Regions from separate parts of the Paracandidimonas lactea genome, predicted to be linked through region 3. Evidence: predicted binding sites of a transcription regulator. Region 3 holds the regulator's gene; each other region holds the start of a gene.
The links. Region 3 encodes HrcA, which represses chaperone genes, less so after heat shock. Its sites were predicted from a motif close to TTAGCACTCNNNNNNNNNGAGTGCTAA; they were not measured.
Positions count from the first base shown of each region.

Region 1 (6,038 bases), on a different contig from region 3:
CGCGCCCACCTTATAGGTTGCGGCTACGGCCTGGGTACCCGTGTCAATGGCGCTGACTGTGTCGGCCTTGCTGTTTGTAATGAACACCCATTTGCCGTCATCGCTCGCTACCACGCCGTGGGCACCTCTGCCCGTCGTCACGGTAGCGATGACGCGCTGTTTACCCGTATCGATTACGGAAACCGTATTGTCCGGATCGCTATCGCTCCCCTGATTGGCCACATATATTTTGCTGCCATCCGGTGTGGAAAAAAGCTGGATTGGGTTACGCCCCACGTCGATTGTGTTGGAAACCTTCCGGCTTTTGGTATCGACGACAGCGACACGATTCTCATCGCGCAACGATACGTAAACCTGCGCCCCATTTGGCGTAAATGCGACCTGGACCGGCGCTTTGCCCACCGGGATGCGCGCGGACTCCGTGAGTTTCTGCGTATCGATCACTGACACGCTATTGTCCACTACATTGGCCACATATAACTCGCGTCCGTCCGGGCTCAGCCGCAGGCCATGGGGATAGCGGCCCGTGGAAATTTCGGCCGCGACCGCTTTCTGGTTGATATCGACCACTGTTATCCGATTCGCATCAGCATTGGTGATATAAGCATGGTCCCCGCTCCGGCTCGTGACGACGTGGGCGGGATGGTCACCTGAAGGCAAGGTCGCGATCAGCCTATCTGGTTTACTCGCATCCAGGAGCACCAGGGCCGCGCTACGCTCACCCCCATGCATAGTGTCTGCATTCTTGGGCTGGCTTTTCCCCCCGCCATGGCTGCCATGCCCGTCGGAGGAGGTGCCCACCGCCAGGAGTAATTTGCCCTCGGGCGATATCTGAACATTATGCGGCACGACCGGTATATTCACTGTCTGGACTTCACCCGAGCCCAGTGTAATTACGCTGACGGAGCCATCGCCCTCATTAGCGCTATACACGATACCATTGCTTGGCGAGGCTGCATGTGCAATGCCCAGAGCGGTGGCAAGGATAGTTGAAGCCAGACTGATACGGAGCTTACGCATACATAATCTCTAGAATGGAAGCAGCGAGCGCTGAGAAAACGACCGCCACTGCCGTTTTGATGCTACTGAACGATTGTTGAGATGCCAGCGTGAAGAGGCAATGGGATCCACTGTAGCGGGGCGATACTGTCGAACACATTGCTGGTCGATTACATCTTTGTCAGCCATCGCTGAGTGGAGGAAAGGAGATCGACGGGATATCACGGAGGTTAACGACGTGCGGCACTACGGCGCCGTCGCAACACCAAAGAGCAATTCCCAGGCCCCGGCCTTGGCCTGTCGCCCCGTTGATTTCGCCAGTGGCCAGCTTTAGTTCTGTTGAATTTATTGACAATCGACATCAATCCCAATGTAACAAAACGAAACGACCATTTTGCCCCACTTGAAGATTCAGACTTCATCCTTATAATTAGCACTCGTAGGGGTCGAGTGCTAACAACCCTTGCCGCAGCCCCAGGCTCGCGGTGGTTGCGGGCAAAACCGGCCCCTCTGCTTACTTTTCACTCGTTAAACAATATTTTTTGAACAGGAGTTCCTCCATGGCACTGCGTCCTTTGCACGATCGCGTGATCGTCAAGCGTCTGGACAACGAGCGCACCACCGCGTCGGGCATTGTGATCCCTGACAGCGCTGCTGAGAAGCCCGATCAGGGCGAAGTCGTGGCTGTTGGCCCCGGCAAGAAGACAGAAGACGGCAAGGTGCTGCCGGTTGACCTGAAAGTGGGCGACAAGGTCCTGTTCGGCAAGTATGCCGGCCAAGCGGTCAAGGTCGACGGCGAAGAGCTGCTCGTCATCCGCGAAGAAGAAATTCTCGCCGTAGTTTCGTAATCCGCGCGAACGACTCGTATTATTTAAGGAATTCAAGAATGGCTGCTAAGCAAGTTTATTTCGGTGACGATGCACGCGTTCGCATCGTCCGTGGCGTCAACATTCTGGCCAATGCTGTCAAGACCACGCTCGGTCCCAAGGGCCGCAACGTTGTGCTCGACCGCTCCTTCGGCGCCCCCACCGTCACCAAAGACGGCGTTTCGGTTGCCAAGGAAATCGAACTGAAAGACAAGTTCGAGAACATCGGCGCCCAACTGGTCAAGGAAGTCGCTTCCAAGACGTCCGACAACGCCGGTGACGGCACCACCACTGCCACCGTCCTGGCACAAGCCGTGGTTGAGGAAGGCCTGAAGTACGTGGCCGCCGGCATCAACCCGATGGACCTGAAGCGCGGTATCGACAAGGCTGTTGCTGCTGCCGTCGAAGAGCTCAAGAAACTGTCCCGTCCTTGCACCACCAGCAAGGAAATCGCCCAGGTTGGTTCCATCTCGGCCAACAGCGACACCTCGATCGGTGAAATCATCGCCAACGCGATGGACAAGGTCGGCAAGGAAGGCGTCATCACCGTTGAAGACGGCAAGTCGCTGGAAAATGAGCTCGACGTCGTCGAAGGCATGCAGTTCGACCGTGGCTACCTGTCGCCCTACTTCATCAACAACCCCGACAAGCAAGTGTCGGTGCTGGAAGATCCGTACATCCTGATTTTCGACAAGAAAATCAGCAACATCCGCGACCTCCTGCCCGTACTCGAGCAGGTTGCCAAGTCCAGCCGTCCGCTGCTGATCGTGGCTGAAGACGTCGAAGGCGAGGCCCTGGCCACCCTGGTTGTGAACAACATCCGCGGCATCCTCAAGACGACCGCTGTCAAGGCTCCTGGCTTCGGCGACCGCCGCAAGGCCATGCTCGAAGACATCGCCATCCTGTCCGGTGGTACGGTTATCTCCGAAGAAACCGGCATGTCGCTCGAAAAAGCTTCGCTGGACGACCTCGGTCAGGCCAAGCGCATCGAAGTGGGCAAGGAAAACACCATCATCATCGACGGCGCTGGCGACAGCAAGTCGATCGAAGCGCGCGTCAAGCAGATCCGCGTCCAGATCGAAGAAGCCACGTCCGACTACGACCGTGAAAAGCTGCAAGAGCGCGTGGCCAAGCTGGCCGGCGGTGTTGCCGTGATCCGCGTCGGTGCGGCCACCGAAGTCGAAATGAAGGAAAAGAAGGCACGTGTCGAAGACGCCCTGCACGCTACCCGCGCTGCGGTGGAAGAGGGCATCGTCCCCGGCGGCGGTGTTGCACTGATCCGTGCCAAGGCCGCCATCGCCAATGTCAAGGGCGATAACGCTGACCAGGACGCCGGTATCAAGCTGATCCTGCGCGCTGTCGAAGCGCCCCTGCGCACCATCGTTTCCAACGCCGGCGAAGAAGCCAGTGTCGTGGTTAACCAAGTTGCCAGCGGCAAGGGCAACTTCGGCTACAACGCTGCCACCGGCGAGTACGGCGACCTGGTCGAACAGGGCGTGCTGGATCCCACCAAGGTGACTCGCACTGCGCTGCAGAACGCTGCCTCCGTAGCCAGCCTGCTGCTCACGACCGAAGCCGCTGTGGCTGAAATCGTGGAAGACAAGCCCGCGCCCGCTATGCCCGACATGGGTGGCATGGGCGGTATGGGTGGCATGGGCGGCTTCTAAGCCAGCCTGTGCACGAGCCGGAGCCATGATGGCCCCGGCCTTCCGCACCGGCCACCGAGCTTGCCTGGCAAGGCTCGGCGGCCACAAACAAAAACCCCGGTATCTCGCGATGCCGGGGTTTTTGTTTGGTCGGATGCATGCGCCTGAAAGTGCAGGCGCATGGTAGATGGCTACCCGTCCAGCTTTTGCTTGAGCAGGTCGTTGACCTGCTGCGGGTTGGCCTTGCCCTTGGCGGCTTTCATGACCTGGCCCACCAGCGAGTTGAAGGCCTTTTGCTTGCCGGCGCGGTACTCTTCGATGGCAGCGGGGTTGGCGGCCAGGACCGCGTCGATCATGGCGCCGATGGCGCCGGTGTCGCTGATCTGCTTCAGGCCGCGCGCCTCGATGATGGCGTCCGCGCTACCGCCGTGTTCGCCCGCCCACATGGCGGCGAACACTTCACGGCCGATCTTGTTGGAGATCGTGCCGTCGATGATGCGCTCGATGAGGCCGGCCAGTGCAGTAGGCTTGACGGGGCATGCGGAGATCTCGATTTCTTCGCGGTTCAGCGCGGCGGAGACTTCGCCCAGCACCCAGTTGGCCGCCAGCTTGGCCTGGCTGGCGGGCAGGGCGGAGGCGGTATGTTCGAAATACACTGCCGTGTCGCGGCTCATCGTGAGCTGGGCGGCGTCGTAAGGCGTGAGGCCCAATGCCTGCTCGAAGCGTTCGCGCTTGTGGCGGGGCAGTTCGGGCATTGCAGCGCGCACCTGTTCCACCCACTCGGAGGCGATCACAAGCGGCGGCAGGTCTGGGTCGGGGAAGTAGCGGTAATCGTGCGCGTCTTCTTTGCTGCGCATGCTGCGGGTTTCATCGCGGTCGGCGTCATACAGGCGGGTTTCCTGCACCACTGTGCCGCCGTCTTCGATCAGCTCGATCTGGCGGCGCGCTTCGAACAGGATGGCGCGCTCAAGAAAGCGGAAAGAGTTGACGTTTTTGATTTCAGTGCGGGTGCCGAATTCTTTCTGACCCTTGGGGCGCACCGACACGTTGGCATCGCACCGGAATGAGCCTTCCTGCATGTTGCCGTCGCAGATGCCCAGCCAGACCACCAGGCTGTGCAGGGCGCGTGCATAGGCGACAGCCTCGGCGGCCGAGCGCATCTCGGGTTCGGAGACGATCTCGAGCAGCGGCGTACCAGCGCGATTCAGGTCGATGCCGGTGGAGGATTCGCCATGCGGGCCGGTGAAGTCTTCGTGCAGCGACTTGCCGGCGTCTTCTTCGAGATGGGCGCGCGTGAGGTTGACGGTTTTTTCGACGCCGTCCACAAAGAAGGTGACCGTGCCCCCTTGCACGACCGGGATCTCGAACTGGCTGATCTGGTAGTTTTTGGGCAGATCGGGGTAAAAATAGTTTTTACGTGCGAACACCGACAATGGTGCCACATGCGCACCCACGGCCAGACCGAACTGGATGGCGCGCTCGACGGCGCCGCGATTGAGCACAGGCAGGCTGCCCGGCAAAGCCATGTCGACGTCGTTGGCCTGGGTGTTGGGGGCGGCGCCAAAGCGCGTGCTGCTGTCAGAGAATATTTTGGATTGCGTGGAAAGCTGCGTGTGGGTTTCCAGCCCGATGACGATTTCCCATTCCATTATGCGTATTCCGGTTTGCGTTGATGCCAGTCGGTTGCTTGCTGGAAGCGATCGGCGATGGCCAGCAGGCGGCCTTCGCTGAAGTAATTGCCGATGATTTGCAGGCCCACAGGCAGGGGCTTGCCGGCGGGGCCGCCAAAGCCGCAGGGCACCGACATGGCAGGCAGGCCCGCCAGGCTGACGCCCAGGGTGTAGATATCGGCAAGCCAGTCGGCGACCGGGTCTTCGCGGTTGTCGCCGATGTGCTTGGCCACGGTGGGTGTGACAGGCCCCATGATGACGTCGCATTGGCCGGCGAAGGCCTGTTGGAAGTCGTTGACAATCATGCGTCGCACGCGTTGCGCCTGCAGGTAGTAGGCGTCGTAGTACCCGTGAGACAGCACATAAGTGCCCACCATGATGCGCCGCAGCACCTCGGGGCCGAAGCCTTCGGTGCGCGAGCGGCTGGTCATCTCGGCCAGGTCGCCGTACTGCGCGGCGCGGTGGCCGTAGCGCACACCGTCATAGCGCGATAGATTGCTGGACGCTTCGGCCGGCGCGATCACGTAGTAAGTGGGGATGGACAGCTCGGTGCGCGGCAGCGAGATGGACACGCGTTCGGCGCCCAGCGACTCAAAGGTTGCCAGTGCGGCTTCGACCGCTGCGGCAACGTCGGGTGCCAGGCCGGCGCCGAAGAACTCGGCCGGTACACCAATGCGCAGGCCCTTCAGGGGCTGGCTGCCGGCGGCGTCGAAGCCGCCTGAAGCAGCATCGAATTGGGTGCGGATGCGGCCCGGCTCGTTTTTGGCGCCGTCGCAGGTTTCGAGGCTGGTGGCGTCGCGCGGATCGAAGCCACTCATTGGGTCAAGCAACTCGAGCAGATCCTGGGCGTGGCGGGC
Region 1 covers NZ_JAJJOZ010000002.1:541,761-547,798, forward strand. Annotated here, with positions in the region: gene LOL23_RS06410 (YncE family protein) at 1-864, opposite strand, end outside; gene LOL23_RS06415 (co-chaperone GroES) at 1,560-1,847, shown strand; gene groL (chaperonin GroEL) at 1,886-3,532, shown strand; gene gatB (Asp-tRNA(Asn)/Glu-tRNA(Gln) amidotransferase subunit GatB) at 3,703-5,160, opposite strand; gene gatA (Asp-tRNA(Asn)/Glu-tRNA(Gln) amidotransferase subunit GatA) at 5,160-6,038, opposite strand, start outside.
Region 1: a site for HrcA is predicted at 1,430-1,456, ahead of LOL23_RS06415 (co-chaperone GroES). Genes of this name have one in related genera too.

Region 2 (6,038 bases), on a different contig from region 3:
TGCGACAGCATGTCGCGGTAGCGCAGGCGCTCCAGGGCCCGCGCCATGCGGCCCAGGTAGGCTTCCTGGAGCCACAGGGCGAACTTGGGATACTGCAGGCTCATGGCCTGCAGGGCATGGTCGATCTGGGCCAGGCGGAATCTGTGTACGTCGGTGATCATGACGGTGGCCTCATCGCCCAGCAGCGGGGTGACTTCTTTCTGTGCAAACTCCACGATGTGGCGTGCCACGGTGCGCTTGCTCATCAGGTTGGTGAAACGCTTGGCCAGTTCACTGGCCAGCCAACCCTGGAAACCGAACAGGTAATGCACGCGCAAGGCCATCCTGAAGGCTGGCGAATAGCGAAGGTCTGCCGCAACGGCCGAATGAAAACCTGCCAGCCCGCCTGCACGCACGGCGTCGCTCATGCGTTCCGCGCGCGCTAGCAGGGATTCGGCTGCGCGCCAGTCCACAACCTGCGCCTTGAGCGTGTCGTAGAACATTTCTTCTTCGCGAGCAGCCAGTATGCCCAGCCCGATCGCCACTTTCTGGTCCACCGTCAGGCGCACGAGCTCGCCGCCGTCAATGCTGGCTTGGGTAGCGTCGAACACCGCGTCCACACTGTTGCGCGCGTTATCGCCCAGGTGCTCTTGGCGTGCGATCTCGGCGGTGTGTTCGCGTATGTCCTCCAGCGCGACCACAACGGCTTGATTGCGCAGCACGCGCTCCAGCAGCGGTAGTTCGTTGAGCCGCAGTTTGCGGATGAGCGGCCGCAGGCTTGTGCCATTGACGAACAGGGTCAGCAGCACGAAACCAGTGGTGGCCACGGCGATGAACTGACGTGCTTCATAAGGCACGTTGTGCTGTTCCGTTACCGCTAACGCCAATGCCAACGATACAGCGCCGCGCAGCCCGCCCCACCACATCACGATGCGATACGAGCGGCTTACCTTGGTGCCGAAGCGCGTAAGGCCCAGCAGCGGCAGCATGCCAAATACCATGAAGCCGCGCGCCATCAGGGTGACCGCAAACAACAGCACGATCAACAATACCTGGGTCCAACTGATGTCGGCCATCATCCTGGGGATGAGCATGGCCGCGAACACAAAGATCAGCGAGTTAGCCCAGAAACCCAACTGTGCCCACGCGGCAGCCAACTGTTCGAAGGTGGCCGGCGACATGCGGGTGCGCCCTGTGGTGCCCACGACCAAGCCTGCAATCACGGTTGCCACCACGCCGGATACACCCAGATAGTGCTCGGAGATATAGAACGCGAGATAGGCCAGCGCGATGGTAAGGGTGATCTCGGCTGTAGGCCAACCCCGCAACGCAATGAACAGCCCGCTGGCCAGCCGACCCATGAGCAGGCCCGCCAACCCGCCGCCCAGGAAGCTGACGACAAAGCTGGAGAATATCTTGCCCGTGGAGATAGGCCCGCCGCTGAAAATGACCGACAGCAGCACTGTATAGAGCGCGATGGACGCGGCGTCGTTGAACAAGGATTCGCCTTCGACCAGCGTGGTCAAGCGCTTGGGCGCGCCAACATCGCGAAAAACGCCTACCACGGCGGCCGGATCGGTGGTGGCAACGATGGCGCCCAGCATCAGGCACACCACCAGTCCGTAATCCGACACCATGCTCAGCGACATGCCGACTGCGACGGTGCAGACCACGACGGCGACGATAGCCATCATAAGGATGGGCCCGATGTCGTCCAGCAGGCGGCGCACGTTGAGCGCCAGCGCAGTTTCGAACAACAGGATGGGCAGGAAGACGAACAGGAAAGTCTCGGAAGAAACTTCGAAGTTCTGCAGGGAGTCGAGGAAGTCGGACATGACGACCGGCGCCCAGCTGTGCACGTGAATGATGAGGCCCAGCACAATGCCAACGATGGCAAGGAGTACGGAATAGGGCAAGCTGAGCCTGCCCGCGAGGGGCGGCATGAACGAAACCAGTGCGAGCAGGCCGGCGAGGCCAAATACCACGTGCCCGATATCCATGTGTAGCGGCGTTTAGTATGCGAGGAGTCTCAAGCATACTTTCTTTGCCAGTATGGTGGCGGTGCGGACGGGCATAAAAATGGGACACCCATGCAGGTGTCCCAAAAACATCCACTTCAATAGGGAGGGGAAGAGGAGAAGCCGAAGTGGATGGAGAACAATGGCTCGCGCATCGCAGCAGAAGCTTTGTTCACAGTGAATTAGGCTACGCGGGAATGGGGAAGTTCAATTTTTTGGGGCGAATGAGTAAGATATTGTTTCTCAATTCAATCCGTGGGCGACCCCGAAGGGGCAATACGCACGGGTGCGGGCGCTGCCGCAGCCTGCCCCGTCATGGCGCTCGGGTTAAGAAACGACATCTTCGGGCAATAAAAAAGGCCGCACTTGTTACCGAAGCGCGGCCGGGAAGCTGGGAAGAATCAGGCCGTGAGCGCAGTGCGCAGCTTTTTGAACGCGGCGGCTTCGATTTGGCGGATGCGTTCAGCGGAGACACCGAATTCGGCGGCGAGCTCATGCAGCGTGGCACCGCCCTCGTCTTGCAGCCAGCGTGCCTCAACAATGCGGCGCGAGCGGTCGTCCAATACACCCAACGCGTTGGCCAAGCCTTCGCCTTGCAATGTGTAGTAGGCATTGCGTTCAAGCACAGCGGAAGGCTCATGGTCGCCGTTGTCGGACAGGTACGAAATGGGCGCAAACGATGCGTCGTCGTCATCGCGGGTCTCGAGGGCCATTTCCTGGCCCATCATGCGCACCTCCATTTCGGAGACGTCCTGTGGGCGAACGTTGAGCTCGCGGGCGATCGCGTCTACTTGGTGCGAATCGAGGCTTTGGCCGCTGTCTTCGGGCCGCATGCGGCGCAGGTTGAAGAACAGCTTGCGCTGTGCCTTGGTGGTGGCTACTTTTACCAGCCGCCAGTTGCGCACGATGTATTCATGGATCTCTGCTTTGATCCAATGCACCGCGAAGGATACCAAGCGTACCCCGCGGTCAGGGTCGAAGCGCTTGACTGCCTTCATGAGGCCCACATTGCCTTCCTGGATCAGGTCGGCGTGCGCAAGGCCATAACCCAAGTACTGCCGGGCGATGGATACGACCAGGCGCAGGTGCGCGGTAATGAGTTGGCGTGCGGCATCGAGATCGGATTCGTCGCGCAAGCGCCGCCCCAGTTGCATTTCCTCGTCGTGGGTCAGCATGGGCAGGCGATTGACGGCACTGATATAGGCTTCGATCGTGCCGAGCGCACCAGGATTGGAAACGGCAACCGCCAACTGGGCGTTGGACAGGGCCAGCGAATGGGAGGATTGCGTCATCGTTATGGGTGTTCCTTACGGAAGTTCATAGCCAATATTAGCACTCTATGCGATCGAGTGCTAATGCCTGGAAAGAATTCAAAAAGATACCCATAAGAGCAGTTTTTTGATGAAAAAGTTCCGTTTTGAAGGGTATTTGTGTGCAGAATGCGCCCCAAACCAGCAACCCGTCGCAAGGGCTGCTATTAGCGAACCTGGGTAGTGATCCTTCGATGTTCCTTATGTCCGTATCGCCCACCAACTCGATCAGTTGGAACACCACACTGATGCGGTCGATTCTGCGAGTGCGGGGGCCGTACTTGAGGTATCTTTAGTGTTTCCCGGTTTCCTCATTATCTTGAAGGCATTCCCATCATGCGACTGAAGTTCCTGGCCTGCGCCACTGTACTGGCGGCCCTGGCGTCCGCTCCCGCGTTGGCGCAAGTAAAAATTGGTGTTATTACCTCGTCCACCGGGCCTACCGCTATGGTGGGCATCCCGCAAAAGAACGCAGTGGCCCTGCTGCCCAAGAAGTTCGGCGACCTGTCGGTTGAGTATATTTCTCTGGACGACGCGAGCGACACCACGCAGTCGGTCACCAGTTTCAAGAAGTTGATCACTGAAGAGAAAATCGATGCGCTGATCGGCCCCACGGGTTCGCCCAATATCATGAGCATGATCCAGTTCGCGGCCGAATCGGGTACGCCTGTGCTGGCGCCGGTAGGTACGGCTGCGGCGGTGCAGCCGATGACGCCCGAGAAAAAGTGGGTATTCAAGACCACGCAGAATGATGACATTATTGCCGAGGCCCTGGTTGGGCACATGGTGCGCAAGGGCGTAAAGACGCTGGCGTACATTGGTTTTAACGACGCCTATGGCGAAAACTGGCTGAAGGTAATCACAGGTCTGGCGCAAAAACATGGCATCAAGCTTGGGCCGGTTGAACGCTATCAACGCTCCGACAGTTCTGTCACCGGGCAATCGCTCAAGATCCTGGCGGCCAACCCCGATGCGGTGCTGGTGGGTGGCACGGGCACGGCAGCGGTGCTGCCGCAGGCCACCCTGGTCAAGCAAGGCTACAAAGGTCAGGTCTACCAAACCCACGGCGCGGCGCTGCCGGCCTTCCTGAAGATGGGCGGCAAGGACGTCGAGGGCACCATACTGGCGGCCAGCCCCATGCTGGTGTTGTCCGAGGTCGATGACAGCAATCTGTCCAAGAAGGTGGCCGAGGAGTTCGTCAAGCGCTACAAGGCGATCTATAACGAGCAGCCCGCAACCTTCGCTGCCAACGTATACGACGCTGGCTTGCTGCTTGAGCAGGCGGCGCCGCTGGCGGCCAAGGCGGGCAAGCCGGGCACGCCCGCATTCCGCAGTGCATTGCGCGATGCGTTGGAGCAAACCAAGGGTTTGGTGGCCACACAGGGCGTCTACAACATGACGCCGGAAGATCACAGCGGCTTCGACGAGCGCGGCCGTGTGCTCATTACGGTCAAGGACGGGCAGTGGCGTTTGCTGAAGGACTGAACGCCTGTAGAGGGGGCGGCGGGCGGTAAGGCCGCCGCCTGGTTCGTGGTCGGGGTTGATTAAGCGGGCCGGCCCGGCGCGTCAGTTGTGGCCCGAGCGACCGACGCATACCGTTCAGATGCCGCCGTCGTGGACACGGCGGGCGGCGTTGGTTATTTCGACGCTCAGGCCGGGTCAGAACTGGTGGAACAAACCGATCGCAACGCCGGACTGGTGGGTTTTGCCGCTGTCCAGTTTGTAGGCCGCGCCGCCGGTGTCGGAGGTGAAGCCCAGGTTGATGGGGCCGCTGCGGGCATGCACGGCCATCAAATAGACGTTGGTGCGCTTGCTGAAACGGTGCATGGCGCGCGCGGCAAACTGTTGCCAGGTGTCGTCCGTCAGGCCCAGGTACCCGGTGGGGGCGTTCTTGAAATGCTCGCGATAGTAGGCCAGCTCGATGCTATTGGCGGGCGTGAATTGATACATGGCGCCAAGCGAGAAAAAGTGGCTGACAATGTCCGCGGCTTGGCGTTGTTCAATTTCGCGATAGCGGTAGACGCCTGAAATCTTGTATGAGCCGAATTTTGCCTGCAGGCCCGCGAGATAATTGTCCGTGTCGCCGGTGCGTGTGGATGTCGGCGTTGCCTCCAGGTGGTCATAGCCAAGCATGGCGCGGATGGGGCCGAATTTATAGCTTGCCGCCGCGCCATAGGCGGACGTCTTGCCGGCATCGTAGCGCATCTGGTCTTCCTGGCTGCGGAAGCCGTAGTAGGCGCTGGCATCCAGTTTCTCGAAAGTACCGCGATACTTTACCGAGTTGTTGGAGCGCGAGGTCACATACCGTGAAATCGGGTCATACTGGCCAGACCATCCGAACGGTGTGAACGCGCCGGTGATGCTGAAGGCAGAGGTGTATTGCCGGCCGAGGGTGAGTTCGCCCCACTCGCCCTTCAGGCCGACCATGGATGTACGATTGAACAACCCGCTGCTGTCGCCCTTGCCGGTGCCGACGTTGAAGCCGCTCTCCAGGCGGAAAATGGTTTTCAGGCCATTGCCCAAGTCTTCGCTGCCATGCAGCCCCCAGCGTGTACCGCGCTGGCCGCTGGAGCGCATGCCTGTTTCCGTGCCGCCGGGCGCATTGTTGTAGCTTTCCACGCCGGCATCGACAATGCCATAGAGCGTTACCGAGCTGGCCTGGGCCATGCTGGCGGATGTCAGGCCGCACAAAGCCAGTGCGGCCACGGTGGCCGCGTTCGTGTACTTCATT
Region 2 covers NZ_JAJJOZ010000002.1:166,996-173,033, forward strand. Annotated here, with positions in the region: gene LOL23_RS04725 (cation:proton antiporter) at 1-1,979, opposite strand, end outside; gene rpoH (RNA polymerase sigma factor RpoH) at 2,399-3,289, opposite strand; gene LOL23_RS04735 (ABC transporter substrate-binding protein) at 3,644-4,792, shown strand; gene LOL23_RS04740 (porin) at 4,967-6,037, opposite strand.
Region 2: a site for HrcA is predicted at 3,327-3,353, ahead of rpoH (RNA polymerase sigma factor RpoH). Genes of this name have one in related genera too.

Region 3 (6,038 bases):
GCGGCAAGGTCGAGGAGTTTACCGACCACGAAATCGAAAAGCGCCAGCACAAAATCGCCAAAGAGCACAATTTTGTACTAGAAAGCCACACCATGATGCTGTACGGCATCTGCCCCGAATGCCATGCCAAAGGGGCAGGCAAAGGGCCGGTTGCGTAAGCGCCGGCTGCCCAGGCGTGCTGGCCGCTAGCTGGCCAGCATCTCCCGCGCATGCTTGCGGGTGGTGTCGGTGATCTTCAACCCACCCAGCATGCGCGCCACTTCATTTTCCCTGCCTGCGTCATCCAGCGACACGATGCTGGACAGCGTGCGTTCGCCCTCTGTGGCTTTGCGCACTTCGTAGTGGTGTATGCCCCGCGCGGCCACTTGCGGCAGGTGTGTTACGCACAATACCTGGTGCCGCTCGCCCAGTTCGCGCAACAGGCGGCCCACCACATCGGCCACGGCGCCGCCGATGCCAGTGTCGACTTCGTCGAAAATGAGCGTCGGCACCCGCGCCGCCTGGCTGGCGATGACGGACAATGCGAGCGAAATACGCGCGAGCTCCCCGCCCGACGCCACCTTGGCCAGCGGCCGTGGTGTCGTGCCGGCATGGCCCGCCACCAGGAACTCGACCGCTTCGGTGCCATGCGGCCCAGGCGAGCAGGCAGACAGTGCAACATCGAACCGACCGCCCTGCATGGCCAGCGTCTGCATGGCCTCGGAAACGCGTTTGGCAAGGGATTTACCCGTTTTACGGCGGGCGGCGCCCAGTTTCTCAGCAAGATCGGTATAGTGTTTCCGAGCGTCGTCGGCCTTGTGCCGCAGCGCCTCAGTATCGGCCGCCGCCTGGCTGGCGTCGAGCTTTTCCACCAGTGATTGCTGCAGGGCGGGTAACTCTGCCGGCTCAACGCTGAACTTGCGGGCCAGCTCAAAGACCGCCCCAAGCCGTTGTTCGGCCTGGGCAAGGCGGTCGGGCTCGGGCTCTAGCCGATCTACGTAGCTGTTTAGGTCCGACACGGCCTCGTCGGCCGAGATGCGCGCCGATTCGATGGCATCGTATATGCCTTGCAGTTGGGGATCGTGGCGTAACAGAGCATGCAGGCTGTGTGCCGCTGTGGTGAGCGCGTGGCGTGCCGAACCGTCTTCGCCGTCCAGCGCGACCAGCGCCGCAGCAGCGCCATCGAGCAGCGACTGGGCGTGAGCCAGGCGGCTGTGTTCGGTGTTGAGGGTATCCCATTCGCCGGGAGCCAGGCCCAGGCGGTCGAGCTCGCCCAGGCGCCATTCGAGGCGTTCGCGCTCTTCCTGCAGTGCGGCTGCATTGAGCCGTGCGTCTTCGAGCTGCCGCTGCAGGGTTTGCCACGCCTGCCAGGCCAGTTGCACTTGCCGTGCCAGCTCGGTGTGGCCGCCTTGCGCATCGAGCAAGTCGCGCTGGCTGGCTGCCTTGAGCAGGCTTTGGTGGGCATGTTGGCCGTGGATGTCGACCAGGAGCTCGCCCAGCTCGCGCAGTTGCGTCAGGGCGACGGGCAAGCCGTTGATGAAGGCGCGGCTGCGACCCTGGGCGTCGATTACCCGCCGCAACAAGAGGGCATCGTCGGCGTCGAGCTCGCGAGCGGAGAGCCATTCGCGCACATTGGCAGGCGGGTCGAAGACGGCGGTGATGTCGGCGCGAGAAGCGCCTTCACGCAGCATGCTTGCGTCGCCGCGCGCGCCCAGCGCCAGCGACAGCGCATCGACCAATATGGATTTGCCGGCGCCTGTTTCACCTGAAAATACGGTGAAGCCCGCTTCGAAATGCAGCTCGGCCTCGTCGACAATGACGAAATCGCGGATATGAAGCGTGCGCAGCATGGCTTATTCGGCCTCGTCCGAAAGTTGCGGTATATGGTTCCAGTACAGCTTGCGGCGTAGCGTGGAAAAGAAACTGTAGCCTGTGGGGTGGATGAAACGGACAGTGTTCTGGGCACGCTTTACCTGCACGCGATCACCCGGCTGGCAGTCTGACCATGTCTGCATGTCGAAGTGAACGCTGGCGCCGGATTCTACACGGCCCAGCGCCGTTACGGTAAGCGTGAGCACGCCCGTATCGGGCAGCACAATGGGCCGGTTGGACAAGGTTTGTGGGGCCACTGGCACCAGCAGCATGGCATTCAGGTCGGGGTGTACCACCGGGCCCGATGCGGAGAGCGAATAGGCGGTGGAGCCGGTGGGCGTGGCAACGATCAGGCCGTCTGCGCGCTGGCTGTACATGAAGGTGCCATCGAATTCGACGCGCACCTCGATCATGCCGCCCCGGCCGGCGCGGTTCAGCACCACGTCGTTCAGGGCCAGCCCCGAAAACAGGATTTCGTCGCCGCGCGTTACCGAGCCTTCCAGCATGACGCGGTCTTCGGTATCGAAGTTGCCATGAATAACGCTGGCCAGCGCATCATTGGCGCTTTGCAGCGGAATATCGGTAATGAAGCCCAGGCGCCCGTGATTGATGCCGATGACGGGCACGCCGCTGGATGCCAGTTGGCGGGCGGCGCCCAGCATGGTGCCGTCCCCACCCATCACCACGGCTAGATCGGCCCGGCTGCCGATTTCCGCATAGCTGGCGGCCGGGTGTTCGGTGATGCCTGTATTGCGGGCCGTATCTGCCTCGACAAGGACCGTGCAGCCGGCGGCCTCGAGGGTGGCGGCCAGCTTGCGCAGCGGCGCGTCCAGGCCCGTGTCCTGGTAGCGCCCAATGATGGCAACGGTCTTGAAATGCATGAGGTGGATACCTTGTCTGGGGTGGTGTAACGGGGAGCGTGCTTTGATTATAGAATCCCGCAAGCGGTGCGGTGTGCGGGCGGCATGGCCGATGCGCGCCCGATTTCCCAATATCTCATAAAATAGGGTCATGGATGACCGAGCCAATGCGCTGCTCAAGGCGCTCATAGAACGTTACATTGCTGATGGCCAGCCAGTCGGCTCGCGCACGCTTTCGAAGATGTTCGATCTTTCGCCGGCCACCATCCGCAATGTAATGGCCGATCTCGAAGATCTAGGCCTGATACACAGCCCGCACACATCCGCAGGCCGCGTACCCACGCCCAAGGGGTATCGCATATTCGTCGATCGCTTGTTGGCGGTGCAGCGTTTCGAGGTGCTGCCGTCCACGCAGATCCGCGAGATGCTGCCGGCGGCCGAGCCCAGCCGGGCTGTCAACGCGGCGGCGGCGCTGCTGTCCAACCTTACGCAGTTTGCCGGCGTGGTGCTGGCCCCCAAGCGCGCGCAGGTCTTCCGCCAGATCGAATTCATTCGTCTATCGGGGCGCCGCGTGCTGCTCATCATCGTCACCCCTGACGGCGACGTGCAAAACCGCATCCTGTTTGTGCAGCGCGATTACCCCGAGCAGGAACTGCTCGAGGCCAGCAATTTCTTCAATCAGCACTTTTCGGGCAAATCGTTCTCCGAGGTGCGGGCCATGCTCACGCAAGAGCTCTCTTCTCTGCAGGCTGATATCTCCCGGCTGATGCAAGCGGCTGTCGAGGCCGGCACCGCCGAAGACGATGATGACGATGCGCTGGTTATCTCGGGCGAAAGCAAACTGCTCGATGTGTCGGAAATCGCATCAGACATGACACGCCTGCGCAATATGTTCTCGATGTTCGAGAAAAAAACCGAATTGCTTCAGCTTCTGGATGTGTCCAGCCGTGCGCAGGGTGTACAAATCTACATCGGCGGCGATTCCCGACTGGTGCCGATGGAAGACGTATCCGTCATCACTGCCCCGTACGGGGTGGATGGCAACATCGTTGGCACATTGGGCGTTATCGGCCCCTCGCGGATGGCATACGAGCGTGTCATTCCCATCGTAGATATCACTGCCCGCTTGCTTTCCAACGCACTCAGCCACAATGCTTAAATCCCGTTTTCTCCCCGAGGCCGCTGATCCACATGCATTCAGCGACGCGCCGCCGCCGCATGCGCCAGGCCCCATTGGTGTCCTGCTCATCAACCTGGGCACGCCTGATGCGCCCACGCCCAAGGCAATCCGGCGCTATCTGGCCGAGTTTCTGTCCGATCCACGCGTCATCGAGATCCCCCAGTGGATATGGCAGATTATTCTGCGTGGCATCATCCTTGTGCGGCGGCCCACGGCGCTGGCCCCGCGTTATCGCGAAATCTGGCTAGAGCAGGGCTCGCCTCTGCTGGTCTGGAGTGAGGCCTTGGCCAGCCAGGTGCGTATGAATCTTGCGGGCCAAGGCCTAGACGCCTGCGTGGCCCTGGGCATGCGCTATGGCTCCCCCTCGGTGGCTTCGGCCATGGACGAGCTTCGTGCGCAAGGCTGCGAGCGTATGCTGGTCGTTCCGATGTATCCCCAGTATGCGGCCAGCACCACAGCTACCGCCGTAGACAAGGTAGCCGAGTATGCAGCCAGGCTGCGCAACCAGCCCGAGCTGCGCTTCATCAAGCGCTATAACGTGCTGCCTGGCTACATACAGGCGCTGGCGCAATCCGTGCGCGCGCATTGGCAGGCCAATGGCGTGCCCGACCGCCTGCTGCTCAGTTTTCATGGTCTGCCGCGTGTCACGGTAGAGCAGGGCGATCCTTATCGCCGCGATTGCCTCGAGACCGCGCAGCACTTGCGCCAAGCACTGGGGGCAGACGGCGAGCGGGTGCACGTGGCGTTCCAGAGCCGCTTCGGAGCGCAGGAATGGCTGCAGCCATATACCGAACCTACGTTGCGCCAGTGGGCGAGGCAGGGTGTGCGGCGTGTAGACGTCATGTGCCCGGGCTTCTTGGCTGATTGCATCGAAACACTCGAAGAAATCCAGATGCAGTGTCGCGACGCATTCATACACGAAGGTGGCAGCGAGTTCCGCTATATCCCATGCCTGAATGGCGACCCGACCTGGGGCGCCAGCCTGGCCGGGTTGATCCGTCAGCATTTGGGCGGCTGGCTGCCCACGTCCGCATCATCCCCCCAACAGTAGGCGCGAAGCTTGCCCCGTGGTAAAGGGCAGCCCCGCGATATTGGATGTTGTGCCGGATGTCGTATATAAGGCGGTGCTGGGGTGGTGCGCAGGTAGTGCATACCTGCAGCGTCCGGCCGCCAGGCCCTGCCAGTGCCTCGGCAGCGGCGCAGGCGAACAAAATTTCCCCTTTCGGGGCTTGAAAGTGTCTACTTTGTCCCCATCATGATGACATTGTGATCCATCACATGGCAGTCTGAACCGGGGGCATAGCCCCCATTGTTCTGTCAGATCAAATAGTTACAACATCATTTCGCAGATTCCGGAGATTTATATGCCGTCACCCAACGAACCCGTCGATCCCAAGCAGCAGGAGCCGTCCGTAGATACGTCCGAGCAGCTTGAAGTCAACGAAGGCGCAGCGGGCGACCAATCGGAAGCCCCCCAGGAAGATTTGGCCGCCCTGCTGGCGGAAGCCCAGGAACAGGTGGCCCGCTACCACGACGATCTGCTGCGTGCTCGCGCCGAAGTCGAGAACATCCGCCGCCGCGCACAAGACGACGTGTCCAAGGCGCGCAAGTTCGGCACCGAATCCTTCGCCGAAAGCCTGATTCCGGTCAAAGACAGCCTCGAGGCGGCGCTGGCCTTGTCTGGTCAGACGGCCGAGGCGTGGAAGGAAGGCGTGGAAGCCACACTGCGCCAGTTGGTAAGCGCTTTCGAGCGCAATGCCATGAAAGAGGTCGCGCCGGCGCCCGGTGACCGCTTCGACCCGCACATGCACCAGGCCATTTCGTCGGTGCCATCTGAGCAACCCGAGGGCGCCGTGGCTCAGACGCTGCAAAAGGGCTACACCATCGCCGACCGTGTGCTGCGGCCCGCGCTGGTCACTGTGTCGTCAGGCCAGCCCGAATGACTGCGGCGGCCGCGCGGTATGCAAATTGCGCGGCCCGGGCCTTGAAATCAGCAACGATGGGCCCCACATAGCATTCATCAGGGTTTTAACGAATCAAGAATATTTTTTAAGGTTACATCACTATGGGCAAGATTATTGGTATTGACCTTGGCACCACCAACAGCTGTGTCGCCATCATGGACGGCGGCAACGTCAAGATCATCG
Region 3 covers NZ_JAJJOZ010000005.1:234,531-240,568, forward strand. Annotated here, with positions in the region: gene fur (ferric iron uptake transcriptional regulator) at 1-158, shown strand, start outside; gene recN (DNA repair protein RecN) at 186-1,829, opposite strand; gene LOL23_RS11310 (NAD kinase) at 1,833-2,732, opposite strand; gene hrcA (heat-inducible transcriptional repressor HrcA) at 2,863-3,870, shown strand; gene hemH (ferrochelatase) at 3,863-4,942, shown strand; gene grpE (nucleotide exchange factor GrpE) at 5,256-5,834, shown strand; gene dnaK (molecular chaperone DnaK) at 5,957-6,038, shown strand, end outside.